DNA from 4 places in the Bradyrhizobium sp. 27S5 genome. Region 2 is predicted to be linked to each of the others. Evidence: riboswitches for the same ligand, from Rfam matches in the RefSeq annotation. Region 2 holds a riboswitch; each other region holds the start of a gene.

Evidence for each region. A riboswitch is a leader RNA that binds a small molecule or an ion and turns the genes downstream of it on or off. The one in region 2 is predicted to bind cobalamin.
Region 1: linked by a shared signal. The riboswitch ahead of WDM24_RS14550 (DUF1636 domain-containing protein) and the one ahead of WDM24_RS39295 (TonB-dependent receptor) in region 2 are both predicted to bind cobalamin.
Region 3: linked by a shared signal. The riboswitch ahead of WDM24_RS06270 (ribonucleoside-diphosphate reductase subunit alpha) and the one ahead of WDM24_RS39295 (TonB-dependent receptor) in region 2 are both predicted to bind cobalamin.
Region 4: linked by a shared signal. The riboswitch ahead of WDM24_RS37580 (TonB-dependent receptor) and the one ahead of WDM24_RS39295 (TonB-dependent receptor) in region 2 are both predicted to bind cobalamin.

Annotation. Positions count from the first base shown of each region.
Region 1 is NZ_CP147714.1:3,139,006-3,142,642, forward strand. Features, by position in the region: gene WDM24_RS14540 (cobyric acid synthase) at 1-553, opposite strand, end outside; gene cobO (cob(I)yrinic acid a,c-diamide adenosyltransferase) at 565-1,218, opposite strand; cobalamin riboswitch at 1,255-1,466, shown strand; gene WDM24_RS14550 (DUF1636 domain-containing protein) at 1,560-1,934, shown strand; gene cobW (cobalamin biosynthesis protein CobW) at 1,931-2,965, shown strand; gene cobN (cobaltochelatase subunit CobN) at 2,965-3,637, shown strand, end outside.
Region 2 is NZ_CP147714.1:8,346,093-8,349,729, reverse strand. Features, by position in the region: gene WDM24_RS39295 (TonB-dependent receptor) at 1-2,009, opposite strand, end outside; cobalamin riboswitch at 2,119-2,316, opposite strand; gene WDM24_RS39290 (iron ABC transporter permease) at 2,429-3,472, shown strand; gene WDM24_RS39285 (ABC transporter ATP-binding protein) at 3,469-3,637, shown strand, end outside.
Region 3 is NZ_CP147714.1:1,290,130-1,293,766, forward strand. Features, by position in the region: gene WDM24_RS06265 (hypothetical protein) at 263-460, opposite strand; cobalamin riboswitch at 1,141-1,354, shown strand; gene WDM24_RS06270 (ribonucleoside-diphosphate reductase subunit alpha) at 1,719-3,398, shown strand; gene WDM24_RS06275 (ribonucleotide-diphosphate reductase subunit beta) at 3,389-3,637, shown strand, end outside.
Region 4 is NZ_CP147714.1:7,985,839-7,989,475, forward strand. Features, by position in the region: gene WDM24_RS37575 (PepSY domain-containing protein) at 1-133, opposite strand, end outside; gene WDM24_RS37580 (TonB-dependent receptor) at 136-2,415, opposite strand; cobalamin riboswitch at 2,522-2,717, opposite strand; gene WDM24_RS37585 (GTP-binding protein) at 2,962-3,637, opposite strand, start outside.

The DNA of each region.
Region 1 (3,637 bases), 3.9 Mb from region 2:
CGGGATCGATCACCGCCTGGATACCGACGAGCTGTGCGATGACGCCGCCGCGGTCGATGTCGCCGACCAGCACCACGGGGACGTCAGCTTTGCGTGCAAAGCCCATATTGGCGATATCGGACTTACGCAGATTGACCTCGGCGGGGCTGCCGGCGCCTTCGACCAGCACCAGATCGGCGCGATCCTTCAACCGCCCAAAACTCTCCAGCACCGCGCCCATCAGCGACGGTTTCATAGCGGAATATTCGCGCGCGCGTGCGGTCGCGATCCGTTTGCCGTGCACGATGATCTGGGCGCCGACATCGCTCTCCGGCTTCAGCAGCACCGGGTTCATGTCGGTGTGCGGCTCGACACCGGCGGCGAGCGCCTGCAGGGCCTGCGCACGTCCGATCTCGCCGCCGTCGATGGTCACAGCCGCGTTGTTGGACATGTTCTGCGGTTTGAAAGGCAGCACGCGCAGGCCGCGCCGACTGGCAGCGCGCGCCAGGCCCGCGACGATGAGCGACTTGCCCACGTCCGAACCGGCTCCCTGGATCATCAATGCACGCGCCATGGCGATAACAGTCAGAACTCGACGCCCGGCTGGGCCTTGATGCCGGAGCGGAACGGATGTTTCACCAGCGTCATCTCGGTGACGAGATCGGCGATCTCGATCAGCTCCTCCTTGGCGTTGCGCCCGGTGAGCACGACATGCGTCATCGGCGGCTTTGACGTGGTCAGGAACTCGACGACATCGGCGATGGCGAGATAGTCATAGCGCAGCGCGATGTTGATCTCGTCGAGCACAACCATGCGCAAGCTCGGGTCTGCGATCAGCTGCTTGGCCTTTTCCCAGCCGGCCTGGGCCGCCGCGATGTCGCGCGCGCGATCCTGCGTCTCCCAGGTAAAGCCTTCGCCCATCGCGTGGAATTGGCAGAGTTCGCCGAAATGCCCGGTGAGCAGGCGGCGCTCGCCGGTATCCCAGGCGCCCTTGATGAACTGCACCACCGCGCAGGGAAAGCCATGCGCCACACAGCGCACGATCATGCCGAAGGCCGAAGAGGATTTTCCCTTGCCGGCGCCGGTATGAACGATGATCAGACCCCTTTCACCGCTCTTGGTCGCCATGATCTTGTCGCGCGCGACCTTTTTCTTCGCCATCTTGGTCGCGTGGCGCGCATCCAGCGAAACCTCGCTGCTGCCGACCTCGTCTTCGGCGCCGTTTTCTTCAGAAATCATGACATTCCTTCGGCTTGACAAGTTCGAGCCACGGACGAATGGTGGGCCCGCGTTGGTTCCTGTCCTACGACAGGCGAAGAGGGAATGCGATAGGGCTCAAGGTGGGCCTGAAAAGCAGCCGCCCCCGCGACCGTGACCGGAGAGATGCCCAAAAGCCACTGATTCCTTGTCGAGAATCGGGAAGGTGGGCATCGAGGGAGAAATCCTGCTCCGCAAGCCGGGAGACCTGCCAACGCAACGTGTAGTGAGACCGGCGGACGGGGTGTTCCGCGACGGGGAACGAACCCATTCACATCGGTTCGTGTGCCTCTTCGCCTCCCGCTGTCAATCCAGGATGGGCGATGAGCGTTACACTTCATGTCTGCATCACCTGCCGCGCCGGCCAGACGCTGGCGGAAGGTGAGATCGCGCCCGGTGCGCGCCTGCATGCCGCGCTTGTTGAGGCCGGCGTGCCCGATGACGTCAATCTTGTTCCCGTCGAATGCCTCTCGGCTTGCAGCCAGGGCTGCTCGGTCGCGCTCAGCGCGCCGGGGCGGTGGTCCTATGTCTACGGCCGCCTGTCCGCTGATAATGCCAGGGATGTGATCGCCGGTGCCTCCGCCTATGCGGCCGCGCCTGACGGCATCGTGCCGTGGCGCAGCCGTCCGGAAATCTTCCGCAAGCAATCGCTCGCCCGCATTCCACCCCTTGCCGTCGTCCCGGAGGCCGCAGAATGAACACGCTCGCCAAAATTCCGGTCACGGTCGTGACCGGATTTCTCGGGTCCGGCAAGACGACGCTGATCCAGCATCTGATCCGCAATGCCAATGGCAAGAAGCTCGCGGTGCTGGTCAACGAATTCGGCAGCGAAGGCGTCGACGGCGAGATTCTGAAGTCGTGCGCCGACGCCAATTGCCCGACCGAGAACATCGTCGAACTCGCCAATGGCTGCATCTGCTGCACCGTCGCCGACGATTTCATCCCGGCGATGGAGCAACTGCTGGCGCGACGCGTGAGGCCCGATCACATCGTGATCGAGACGTCAGGTTTGGCGCTGCCGAAGCCGCTGCTGAAGGCGTTCGACTGGCCGGAAATCCGCTCGCGGATCACGGTCGATGGCGTGATCGCGCTGGCCGATGCGGAAGCGGTCGCGGCCGGCCGCTTTGCGCCGGATCCCGCAGCAGTCGATGCACAGCGTGCGGCCGACGACAATCTCGACCACGAGACGCCGCTGTCCGAAGTGTTCGAGGACCAGATCGCCTGTGCCGATATCGTGCTGCTGACCAAGGCCGATCTCGCCGGAGCGGAAGGGATCAAGGCGGCCAAAGCGGTGATTGCCGCTGAAATGCCGCGCGAGGTTCCGATGTTGCCGATCGTCGACGGCGCCGTCGATGCGCGCGTGATCCTGGGGCTCGAGGCCGCGGCAGAGGATGATCTCGCGTCGCGGCCGTCGCACCACGATGGCGAGGACGAGCACGAGCACAATGATTTCAACTCCGTGGTGATCGATCTTCCCGAGGTTTCGGATGTCGAGGCACTCGTGGCTTCGATCAAGGGGCTGGCCCGCGAGCAGAACGTGCTGCGCGCCAAGGGCTATATCGCAGTCGAAGGCAAGCCAATGCGGCTGCTCGTGCAGTCCGTCGGCGAACGCGTGCGGCATCAGTTCGACATGCCCTGGGGCACACGGCCGCGGCAGTCGAAGCTGGTCGTGATCGGCGAGCACGGCGACATCAGTGAAGCTGCGATCAGGGCGCGACTAGGTGTCTGATGCACGTCGTCTTCCGCGAGAGCCGCGGCCTTGAGGAGACCGCGACACCAAGGGACCTCGGCCAGGATCCGGCCGATCTCGTGGTGTTGTCGTTTTCCGACAGCGATCTCGCTGCCTTCGCGGCCGGCTGGCGGCGGGGCCGCGCCGCGCTGCCGTCGCTGCGGCTCGCCAATCTCGCGGAGCTGCGCCACCCGCTGTCGGTCGATACCTATATCGAGCGGACGCTGTCGCACGCGCGCGGCATCCTGGTGCGGCTGATCGGCGGTGAGCCCTATTGGTCCTACGGGCTGGCCGCGGTGCATCGCCTGGCAAAGGAGCGCGATATCGCCCTGGTGGTGTTGCCGGCGGATGGCCGCGACGATCTGCGGCTGGACGAATTTTCCACGCTGCCGGTCTCGACGCTGCGGCGACTTAAGGTGCTGTGCGACAAGGGGGGGCCTGTCGCCGCCCAGGCCGTGATCGCGCAAGTGGCGCTGGCGTCAGGGCTCTATGCCGGGCCTGTCGTCGGCGAGATCGATCTGCCGGAGATCGGCGTCTACGATCCGCGGCGCGGTGTTGTCGCAGCGTTGCCGGCATCGGGTGGCCGGCCGCGGGCACTCGTGACCTTCTATCGCTCCTATCTCGCGGCCGGCGACACCGCGCCGGTCGATGCCTTGGTCGAGGCGCTACGCG
Region 2 (3,637 bases):
ACCAGATAGTTCTGCCAGATATTCCAGGTCACGCCGAGACTGCCGGTGTAGCGCGACACCAGCGGCACGTCGTTGCCGGCCCAGATGCCTTCGCGGAAGACCGCGCGGGTGATCGCCATGCCGCCGCGCAGCGTCACGCTGTCGCTGACCTTGAGCGAGGCGCTGGTCTCGCTTCCGTAGCGGCGGGTGGGGTCGAGATTGACGTTGTAGAACAGCACCGGGTTGAAATGGATCTCGTTCTCGAGATCCATCAGATAGACGCTGGTCTGGACCTGGAAGCGGTTGGTCCTGACCCGGAAGCCGCCCTCGACGTCTTCCGACGTCTGGGTCTTGAGCGCAAAATTCTGCGCGATGGGCAGGAAGGTCAGCGGGTCGAATGACGGACCCGATGCGACGCGCTCGTCGACATCGGGCGTGCGGAATGCGCGCGCGGCGCGGCCGAACACCGAAAATGTGTCCGTGAAGCGATGCTCGACGCCGACATGGAGCGCATATTGCGTCTCGTTGCTGTCGAGCGGCGACGCTTGCGCGTCGAACGCGAACGGCGCATTCGGGTCGTAGCGATCGCGCGCCGAGACGCTGGTATTCTGGACGCGTGCGCCATAAGAGAAGTCAGTGGTCGGCAGCAATCCGAGCGTGTGCTGCCAGTAGCCGGCCACGCTCTGCTGCTCGATATTGTAGATGTGGAAGGGGTCGACGCCCTGGAACGCGCCGCGTGCCTGACGGAACGTCGAATCGTAATAGTCGATGCCGGTGAGGATCGTCGACGGCATCCCCAGCATCACGTTCTTGACGCTGAGCCGCGGCGTCAGCGACCAGGTCTCCAGCGCGGCATCGTTGTAGGTCGAGGCGAAGCTGATGGTCGGTACCGTGCCGAAGAAGCCGCTTTGGGTATCGCGCTGCCGCCAGCCGCCGTCGACGATCAGGTCGACGCCGTTGATCAGCGTCTTGGTGAAGCCGGCGGTGACGCTCGCGGTCTGCTGGTTGGCATAGTCGAACGGCGTACTGCTGCCCCGGCGGTCGGTTTGCAGCTCGTTCACCCCGATCGACGGATCGACCAGCCGCCCGCCGGGCAGGCCGAGCTTCTGGTCGCTGCCCGTGACGGTCAGGAAAGCGGTGAGGTCGGCCGTGGTGTAGTTGACGCTGCCGACCGCGTTGCGCTGGTCGAGCGCATTGTTGACGCGGTAGCCGTCGGACTTGATGCCGTTGCCGTAGAACGAGGTGGACCACGGTCCCGCATTGAGCGCCGCGGAGACGGCGGCCATGCGGGTGTTGAACGAGCCAAATCCCGCCTCGGCTCTCATCGTCGTCGGCGGACCGCCGACGCCGGTCTTGGTGATGATGTTGACGACGCCGCCCACCGCATTGTCGCCGTAGAGCACGGCGCCGCTGTTGCCGCGCGTGATCTCGATGCGCGCGATCGAATCGAGCGGGATCGTGGTGAGGTCGAAGCCGGCCTTGTCGACGTCGTTGAGCCGGCGGCCATTGAGCAGGAACAGCGTGTTGTCGGTGGCGAATGCCCCGAAGCCGCGCAGGTCGACCGCGGTCTTGGCGCCGTTCGGCCCGCCATAGAGCGTTTGCAGCTGCACGCCCGGCACCTGCGCGAGGATCTCGGGCAGCGACTGCACCGGCGAATGCGCGATGTCGTCGGCGGTGATCACGGTCGAGGACGATCCGACAATGCCGGCGAATTGGCGGCCGCCGCCACCGTTGCCGGCGGTCCCGGTGGCCGTGCCTGTCCCTGTGGTGCCGGATCCGCTTCCGCCGCCCACATTGGTGCTCTCTACGGTGCCCGGCGCCGGACGGCGCGGTGCGGGCGCTTCGTCTGCAGCGGGCTTGGCGCGCGTGACGTTCTGTTCGCCCGGCTTGGTGACTTCGATCGCCGGTAGTTGATCGGGAGCGGGCGCCTGCTGCGCCCGCGCGGCGGCGGTGAAGACTGCCGGCGCGAGCATCGTCGTCGCGAGCAGAAGCGCGCGGCGCCGCCAATGGTGGAATGGGTAGGACGACATAAGCGAGACCTCGGTAACGTCAGTGGCACGTCACCGCGAACCAGTCTCACCATCGTGCTAACAGCCTCAGGTGAAGCTCATGCCTGTACTCCCCGACCGGCATCTTCGCGTGTGACCACGGCTGACGGCAGGTCTCCTGGCTCGCGGGTCGTTACCCTTCGTCGCCTTCCCAGGACCGAGATTCCCAGTGGCCCGTGACGAAGGATTCACCGCATACAGTTGCGGGGGCAGCCGCGGCCTTGGGGAAGTTTCCCCGCACCGCATTCCCTTTTCATCTCATGAAAGAACCGTCATGTTCATCTAGGGTTCGGCCGGGCAGCAAAGTCAATCCGGCGGAAGTCGGGCGGCGGTCAGACGGCCACGGTTTTTGTCGAGTGTCGCTTGTCTGCCACGGCGATCGCTGTAAGAGCATGGATCCGATGAGCGTGCAGGATTTTGCCTTGGCGGCCGAGGTCGCGGCGCGGCGCCGATGGGGCGCCACCGCGGCGCTGCTCGCGCTTGTGGTGCTGCTGTGCGTGATCTCGCTCGGCATCGGGCCGGTGCGGCTGTCGCCGCTCGCGGTGATCGAGGCGCTGTTCGGCGGCGGCAGCGATGTGGCGCAGGTGATCGTGCGCGAAATCCGTTTGCCGCGCACCATTCTCGCGTTCGCAATCGGCGGCATTCTTGGGCTGTCAGGCGCGGCGCTGCAGGGCCTGCTGCGCAATCCGCTGGCCTCGCCGTCGCTGTTCGGTGCGCCGCAATCGGCGGCGTTCGGCGCGGTGCTGGTGATCGCGCTCGGCCTGGCCGACGTGCGCTCCTACGCGTTGCCGGTGGTGGCGATCATCGCCGCGTTCGGCTCGGTGTTCGCGCTGCTCGCGATCGCCGGCCGCAATGCCGGGCTGTTGATCCTGATCCTCGCGGGGCTTGCGATCTCGAGCTTCGCCGGTGCTGCGACCGCGCTGGTGATGAATCTTTCCAGCAATCCCTTCGTGGTGCTGGAGATCGCGTTCTGGCTGCTCGGCTCGCTGGAGGACCGCAGCTTTCAGCATGTGGCGCTGGCGCTGCCCTTCATCATCGCGGGTGCCGCGATCCTGCTCAGCCAGGCGAACGCGTTCCGTGCGCTGACGCTTGGCGAGGAGGCCGCGCAGAGCCTCGGCGTCGATGTCGGGCGGCTGCGGCTCTTCGTGATCGCGGGCGTTGCGCTCGGCGTCGGCGGCGCGGTCGCGGTCACCGGCACGATCGGCTTCATCGGGCTCGTCGCGCCGCATCTGATGCGTCCCCTGATCGGTCACGATCCGGCGCGGCTGCTGGTGCCGAGCGCGCTGACCGGCGCGGCGCTGCTGCTCGCGGCCGATATCGCGGTGCGCATCATCCCCTCGACCTCGGACATCAAGGTCGGCGTGCTGACCTCGATCATCGGCGTGCCGTTCTTCCTCTATCTGATCATGCGCGAACGCCGCGCGCTCGGCGGAGGCGTGGCATGACGCTGCTGTCCGCCATCGCGCTCGATGCTTCGCTCGGCAGCCGAAAGGTGCTGCACGATGTGTCGCTGTCGCTGGCATCGGGCCATTTGGTCGCGCTGGTCGGCCCGAACGGCGCCGGCAAGACCACACTGCTGCGCGCGCTCGCCGGATTGATTCCGTCCGACG
Region 3 (3,637 bases), 2.1 Mb from region 2:
GCTTCTCAGGAAGCCGGAGGCGCTATGGGCTTTGAGCATCGCCATTCCCGTCAAAGTAAGCTGCTAGGGACGTTAAAAGGAAATCGCAGCAGCCCGCCGCCAAAAAGATCCCGGTGCATTCGGATTCGCGGGACCCGCTCGCAGCTCGGATCTGAGATCATTGAATGCGCATCTAATTGGTGGCACGTGCCAAGTTTCACTTGGCACGTCTTCGATTCGATTACTACGCGGGCTGTATCTCTATGTGGCGCCGAGCTTCGGCTCACCCATCATCAAGCTCGCTCATGGCCTCATCCATATCCGACTGGGAATCGCTTATGACTTGCGTGGCGACGGAAACGAGAGCCTTTTCGAATGCTCGGCGCAGTAGCGCTGCACGCGTGTCATCGCCGCCGCTCTCGGCGGTGTCGGAGGGGGCGCCAACCTGCGGCGCTGTTGCATTAATATCGGCTGCGTTCATGTCGTAACACCCGGATAGCGGCGTCGCCGCGAGATGACCTATCCGCTTCATGCTAGCAGGGACAGCTTGCGAAAAGCTGACTAAGATCGAGCCTCCTTGGCGGCTTCATCCATGACCACGCAAGTGAGGACAACCGTTGTGCCGGCACGGTCATTACTGCGATCGGAGCTCTGGTAAATCATGGCGCCAAAACACTTGGCCACGTCAGCAAGCGCGACGGCGACTGTTGCGCGTTGAAGGCTCAGTGGTACCACAAGCATTTGTGGAGCTATCGCGCTCGATCTGGCGCGCGCGGCAAGCCACCGAGATCGCACGATCATGGCAGGACGCACCTCACGCCAGTTCCACAAGAAGAGCAACACCTTGCTGGCGCAGCTCGATCGCATTCTCGACCGCTTTGAATTGCAAGCCAAACGTTGCGCGTCATGAGATTATCCCTCGCCAGCATCGCCCAGAACCTTCGCCGAACGGATTCCTATCCAACGCGGACTCGCATAGGCACCCGTCATCGCGACGGAGCATCGAAATCAAAATGCTGCCACTCTTTTCACAGAATGGGCCGAAGCAGGGGGGGGCATTTGCTCGAACACAGCGTTGCGGGCCCGGACCCGGAGCGGACGTGGCGTCCTGCGTCTCGACTCCCCTGCCACAAGCCTTGACGAATCTCGACGCGCGGCGTCTGTATGTAGATCTGCCACGGTCTTCCATTCTGCATCTAGTAGGGTGGAAGCTAAGAGAGAACCCGGTGCGCCGGTAACGGCTATTCCGGGGCTGCCCCCGCAACTGTAAGCGGCGAGCGGTTGTCATAATGGTCACTGGCCGCGACAGCACCGGGAAGGCCGACAGCCGCAGCGACCCGCGAGCCAGGAGACCGGCCGCGACAGAATAGAACGTCCTCGGGCGGGGTGCCCCGTGCGTCGCTTGCAGCCTGGGACGTTTGACCCGTCTCCTCGCAAGTCGTGCGCGTGGCTTCACCCCCTAACATCGCGGGGTTGCCGATGTCGCCGTCTTACGATTTCAATCAGCATGGTCATCTAATTGAGTGGCCGAGTGTGCGGCCGTGGCCGGCGCGGCCAAAGTCTGCCGCGCCTCAGCGGTGTGTTGTGCCGCCGCCGTCATCGCCTCCGCTGCCGCGGCCTCTCGCGCCATTGCCAAAGCCGTCCGATCTCACGCTCGATCGATCGCGCGACGGCCTGCTGACCGCGTTCGGCAAGCTAACGCGCCGATCGTTCTGCTCGTCGGCGAAAGCGTCCAGGACATGTTCGCGCGGGTGTCCTGTGCCTTCGCGGACGATGTTGCGCACGCCCAACGTCTCTATGACGCGATGTCTCGGCTGTGGTTCATGCCAGCCACGCCGGTGCTGTCCAATGGCGGCACCACGCGCGGCCTGCCAATCTCGTGCTTCCTTAACTCGGTGTCGGACTCGCTCGAAGGCATCGTTGGCACCTGGGACGAAAACGTGTGGCTTGCCTCCAACGGGGGCGGTATCGGCACGTACTGGGGCAATGTTCGCTCGATCGGAGAGAAGGTGAAGGGCGGCGTCAGCTCAGGCGTCATCCCGTTCATCCACGTCATGGACGGCCTGACGCTGGCGATCGGCCAGGGCTCGTTGCGGCGCGGCTCGGCGGCGGTCTATCTCGATATCCAGCATCCCGAGATCGAGGAGTTTCTCGAGATCCGCAAGGCGTCCGGCGACTTCAACCGCAAGAGCCTCAACCTGCATCACGGCATCAACCTCACCGACGAGCTCATGCGTGCCGTGGGCGCCGGCACCGCGTTCGCTCTGCGCAGCCCGAAGACGAACGAGGTCGTCCGCGAGATCGACGCGCGACAGCTATGGCAACGCATTCTTGAGAACCGGTTGCAGACAGGCGAGCCTTATCTCTTGTTCATCGACACTGTGAATCGCGCGCTTCCCAAGCACCAGCGCGAGCTCGGTCTCAAGGTCTCGACCTCCAACCTGTGCAGCGAGATTACGCTCCCGACCGGCATCGACCATCGCGGCGAGGAGCGCACCGCGGTGTGCTGTCTGTCATCGCTCAACCTCGAGACTCGGGACCAATGGAATGAGGAACCCGGCTTCATCGAGGACGTCATGCGCTTCCTCGACAACGTGCTCACCCACTTCATCACGACGGCGCCGGAGGGTATGAAGCGGGCCCGCTACGCCGCCCTGCGCGAGCGCTCCGTCGGACTTGGCGTCATGGGCTTCCACTCGTTCCTCCAGGCGAATGGCATTCCAATGGAGAGTGGCTTGGCGAAATCATTCAATCTAAAGATGTTTCAGAAGATCCGGGGTGATGCCGACGCGGCATCCGTCGCCCTTGCTCGCGAGCGTGGCCCGTGCCCGGACGCCCTGGAACGTGGCGTGATGGAGCGCTTCAGCCAGAAGATCGCGATCGCGCCGACTGCTTCGATCAGCATCATCTGCGGCGGCACCAGCGCATGCATCGAGCCGATCCCGGCCAACATCTACACCCACAAGACGTTGTCTGGTGCCATCTCGGTACGTAATCCTCATCTGACCAGGGTACTGATCGCCAAGGGCGCCGACACCCCGGTGACCTGGCAGTCGATCATTGCGCAGGAGGGGTCGGTCGCCCATTCCGACATTCTGTCGGAACACGAGAAAGCGGTGTTTCGCACCGCTTTCGAGGTCGACCAGCGCTGGATCGTCGAGCTTGCAGGCGACCGGGCCGCATTCATCTGCCAGAGTCAGTCAATCAACCTCTATCTGCCGGCCGAGGTCGATAAGTGGGATCTCCACATGCTGCACTGGACGGCGTGGAAGCGTGGGGTGAAGAGCCTTTATCACTGCCGTTCAAAATCGATCTCGCGCGCGGCGTTCGCCGGCAAGATCGTCGACGATGACGAGGCCGCGCCGCGGCAGCTGCCTGCGCAGCGCACCGATTATGAGGAGTGCCTCGCATGTCAATGATCGATCTCTCGTGTGTCGATCCGCGCACGCTGATCGGCAAGGGACGCGTTGGTCTCCTTGACTCGATGGGCAGCTATGACGTTGATCGCTACGCTTGGGCCTACGAGTTCTGGAAGCGTCAGCAGCAGACGCATTGGATGGCCGAGGAGGTGCCGCTCGGCAACGACCTCAAGGACTGGGCGTCGGACCGCGTCACCGCCAGCGAGCGCGCGCTGCTCACCCAGATCTTTCGCTTCTTT
Region 4 (3,637 bases), 360 kb from region 2:
GCGGAAAGGCCACGTACATCATGACGAGGCCTGAGATGAACCACATCGCGAACAAGAGGCAGGTCGCGATGCCGATCCAGCGATGGACGACATAGAGCCATCGCCGTCCTCGCCGGATCAGAGCGTTGCGCATCGTCAGAACTTCACGTTGACGGAGAGTTCCGCGGTGCGCGGCATGCCCAGCAGCCACTGCCCGGCATAGGGCGACGTCACCGCGTAGACCTTGTCGAACAGATTGTAGACGCGGAACGCGACCGTGGTGCGCTCATCCGGCTTCCACCTGACACCGCCATTGACCACATTGTAGCCCGGCCGCAACTGGGTGTTGGCAAGGTCGGAGTACATCTGGCCGACGATCTGGACGCCGCCATAGACCGACCAGTTGGATGCGAAGTCCCAGGTCAACCAGACGTTCGAAACCTGCTGCGGTACGTTGATCGGAACGTTGCCGGCATAGCTGACAAGCTTTCCGCTCACCAGCTGGCTGTTGTTGTCGTACTTCGCCTGCAGCAGCGCGACATTGGCGTCGATACGCCAGCCATAGTCCAACGCCAGTCCGACCGATGCCTCGACGCCGCGCGATGATTGCTGGCCGACCTGCAATGCGAGGCCTGCGGGGTTGTTCGGATCGGCAACGAGCAAATTGTTCTTGACGATCTGATAGCCCGCCAGCGTCCACTCGCCGCGTCCGCCCAGGAACGACTGCTTGACCCCGATCTCGGTCTGCTTGCCGGTGGCGAGCTGGAAGGTCTTTTGCGTGGCCGACAGCGAGATGAGATTGCCAACCGGATCGACGCCGACCGCATACTGACCATAGAACGCGAGGTTCTTGATCGGTTCATAGACCACCCCGGTGCGCCAGCTGGTGCCCGAGAGCGCGACGTCGAAACTGTTCGACGACGTCCGATAGTCGGTGCGGTCGACCTCGGGGCGATCGTACCTGACGCCGGTGACGAGCGACAATTGATCGGTCAGCGACAGACGATCCTCCGCAAACAGCGCGTATTGATTGACGATCGCATTGAAGCCGGGCGATGTCGCAGTGGTCGTCGCGAAGAACGATCCGGGATCGAAGACGTAGGGGTTGACCGACGACGCGCCGCCAAACGGCGAGTTATTGGTGTGGGTGAAGTCGATGTGGTTAACGTCGAATCCCGCAACGAAGCGGTTCTCGAGGCCGAAGATGTGGCCGCTAAAGGTCGCGTCCATCCGGTTGCCGGCCTGCTTCTGGTCGTGGAAGATCTCGATATAGTTGCCGCGATCGATCAAGCTGGTCTTCGGATTCCAGGTGTAGCTCTCGATGTCGCGCCAGTGCCGCTCGCTGGTCAGATAATAGAGCGTGTTGTTGATCTTGATGCCGTCGGCGACGTCCCACTCGGTCTTGAACTGGGTCCAGCTGTCCTGATAGCGGATCGTGCTGTCCAGCGCGTTGTAGTTCTTGAAGCGCAGCGCATCCTGGATCACGCCGTTGATCAGCGGCGTGCCGAAATAGCGCGACGGGCTGCGGTCGCCATAATCTTCCGAGAGAGTGAAGGCGAGATTTTCCGACGCCTGCACCCGCACCGCGGCGAAGACCACCGCGTTCGAGGTCTTGTCGCGATCGACCCAGCCGTCCGACATGTTGCCGGTGGCATTGATGCGGTAGGATACATTGGGATTAATCGGACCGGTGCTGTCGACCGAGAGCCGCCGCGTCATGTTGCTGTCGAGCGAGACCTCGGCTTCGTTGTAGGGCGTGCCCAGCGGCTTTTTCGGAATCACGTTGATGACGCCGCCGATTGCGCCTTCGCCGTACAGCACCGAGGCGGGGCCGCGCAGCACCTCGATACGTTGCGCCGACCAGGTATCGTACGGGAACGTCAGGGTTCCCGAGCCGATGTAGAAGCGCGTGCCGTCATACAGCGTCATCACCGAATCGCTGCCGGCGAAGCCGCGGGTACTGAACGATAGGCCGCCATTGCCGGGAGCCGGCGTTGCGATGAACCCGGCCGCGTCCTGGGTGACGGCATCTGTGACATTATGCTGGCCGCGTTCGGCGATGGTCTGCGACGTGATGATCTCGACGCTTGCCGGCGTCTGCAGCGGCGTTAGATTCAGACGGCTGCCGGTGCTACCCGGCGTGGTGGCGTTGAGCGTGGGCGATGCCGACCCCGAAGCGCCCGACGCTGCGGCGCGCGGCGTGTTGCCGATTGCCGCGGCCGGTGCGGGTCTGGAGCGTGGCCGCGACGACGACGCCGAGTTGCTGCTTCGCGCCGCGGGCTTGGGCGTTTCGGATGCCGAGGGCGAGACCTCGATCGGATCGAGCCTGGTTGGTGGCGGTGTTTGTGCTCCACCTTCAGCCGGCAGCAGCAGCGATGACAGGGAGCAAACGAGGCCGAGGCGCCAGCGGCGCGCAACGGGAGAAGACGGAGACATGAAAGGACTCGCGGTAACGTGGCACGTCACCGCGAACGCGGACTGGCGCATTGCCCAAAAGGCAGTGCTCCGATCCCACCAGGACGCCCCCGCCCGATGTGCTCGCGTGTGACCACGACTGACGGCAGGTCTCCTGGCTCACGGGTCGTCGCCTGTCGACGCCTTCCCGGACCGAATGGCCCAGTGGCAAATTGACGAAAGGCTCGCCGTTTACAGTTGCGGGGACAGCTGCGGCATTGGGGTTACCCTCGCACCGCATTCCCTTTTGATCCCCGAAGGGAACCGTCGGCGGAAACGATAGGTGGTGCGGGATGGGCTGTCAATTCGGCGCGATTGTCGCGCACGTGCTTTGCGGGACGGTGCTGCGGCGATGACACACGGCCTGTATCGCTGACGCGGAGACCTCCTTAACCCGTCATCCTGAGGAGCCGCGAAGCGGCGTCTCGAAGGATCGACGGCCCGGCTGGTGGCCGTGCACCCTTCGAGACGCGCTACGCGCTCCTCCAGCGACAAAGGCAAAGCCTTTGCGCGGGGGTGACGGAAAACTCAGGTAGCTTCGACGCAGCCTGCCATGATCTCATCGATCTCCGCGCGCGACAGCACGCCGATCTCGGCGATGAACACGATTCGCGTGCGCGGCACGCCAGCCGACGGCACGCCGCCCGCAGCCAAAGTTGCGCGTCCGCCGGCGAGTTGAAACACAGTCAGCCGCCCCGGCTGCTCCACCGTCTCGAACAATCCCTTCGATCGCGCGAGCTTCGGCGCCAGCCTGCCGATCGCCTGCTGCAAGCGCGGCAACCGCACCGGCCGCTCCGACGTCCAGCTCAGCGTTTCGAACCGGTCGGACACCGGCCGTCGCGGCATGGTCTCACGCGGCGCCGGCAAATGATCGAGATCGGCCGGAAACAGTAGTTCGGTGGGCACCTCGCCATGCAGCGCATCGACGACAACCGCCGCCGGCCGCACCGCGCGTACGGCGTCGCGGATCGCGGCGCGCGCGGTAGCATCAGCCAGATCGACCTTGCTCAGCGCCACCACATCGGCCGCCCGCAGCTGCGACCGCAGCAGCGCATCGTCCAGCATCGTCACGGGCTGCGTCGCGTCGACCACGCACAGCACGGTCTCCAGCGGCGCCTCCTTCCAGACCACGGGATCCATCAGGTTGCGCACGATGTCGGAGGGATCGGCGATCCCGCTGGTCTCGATCACGATGAACTCGGGA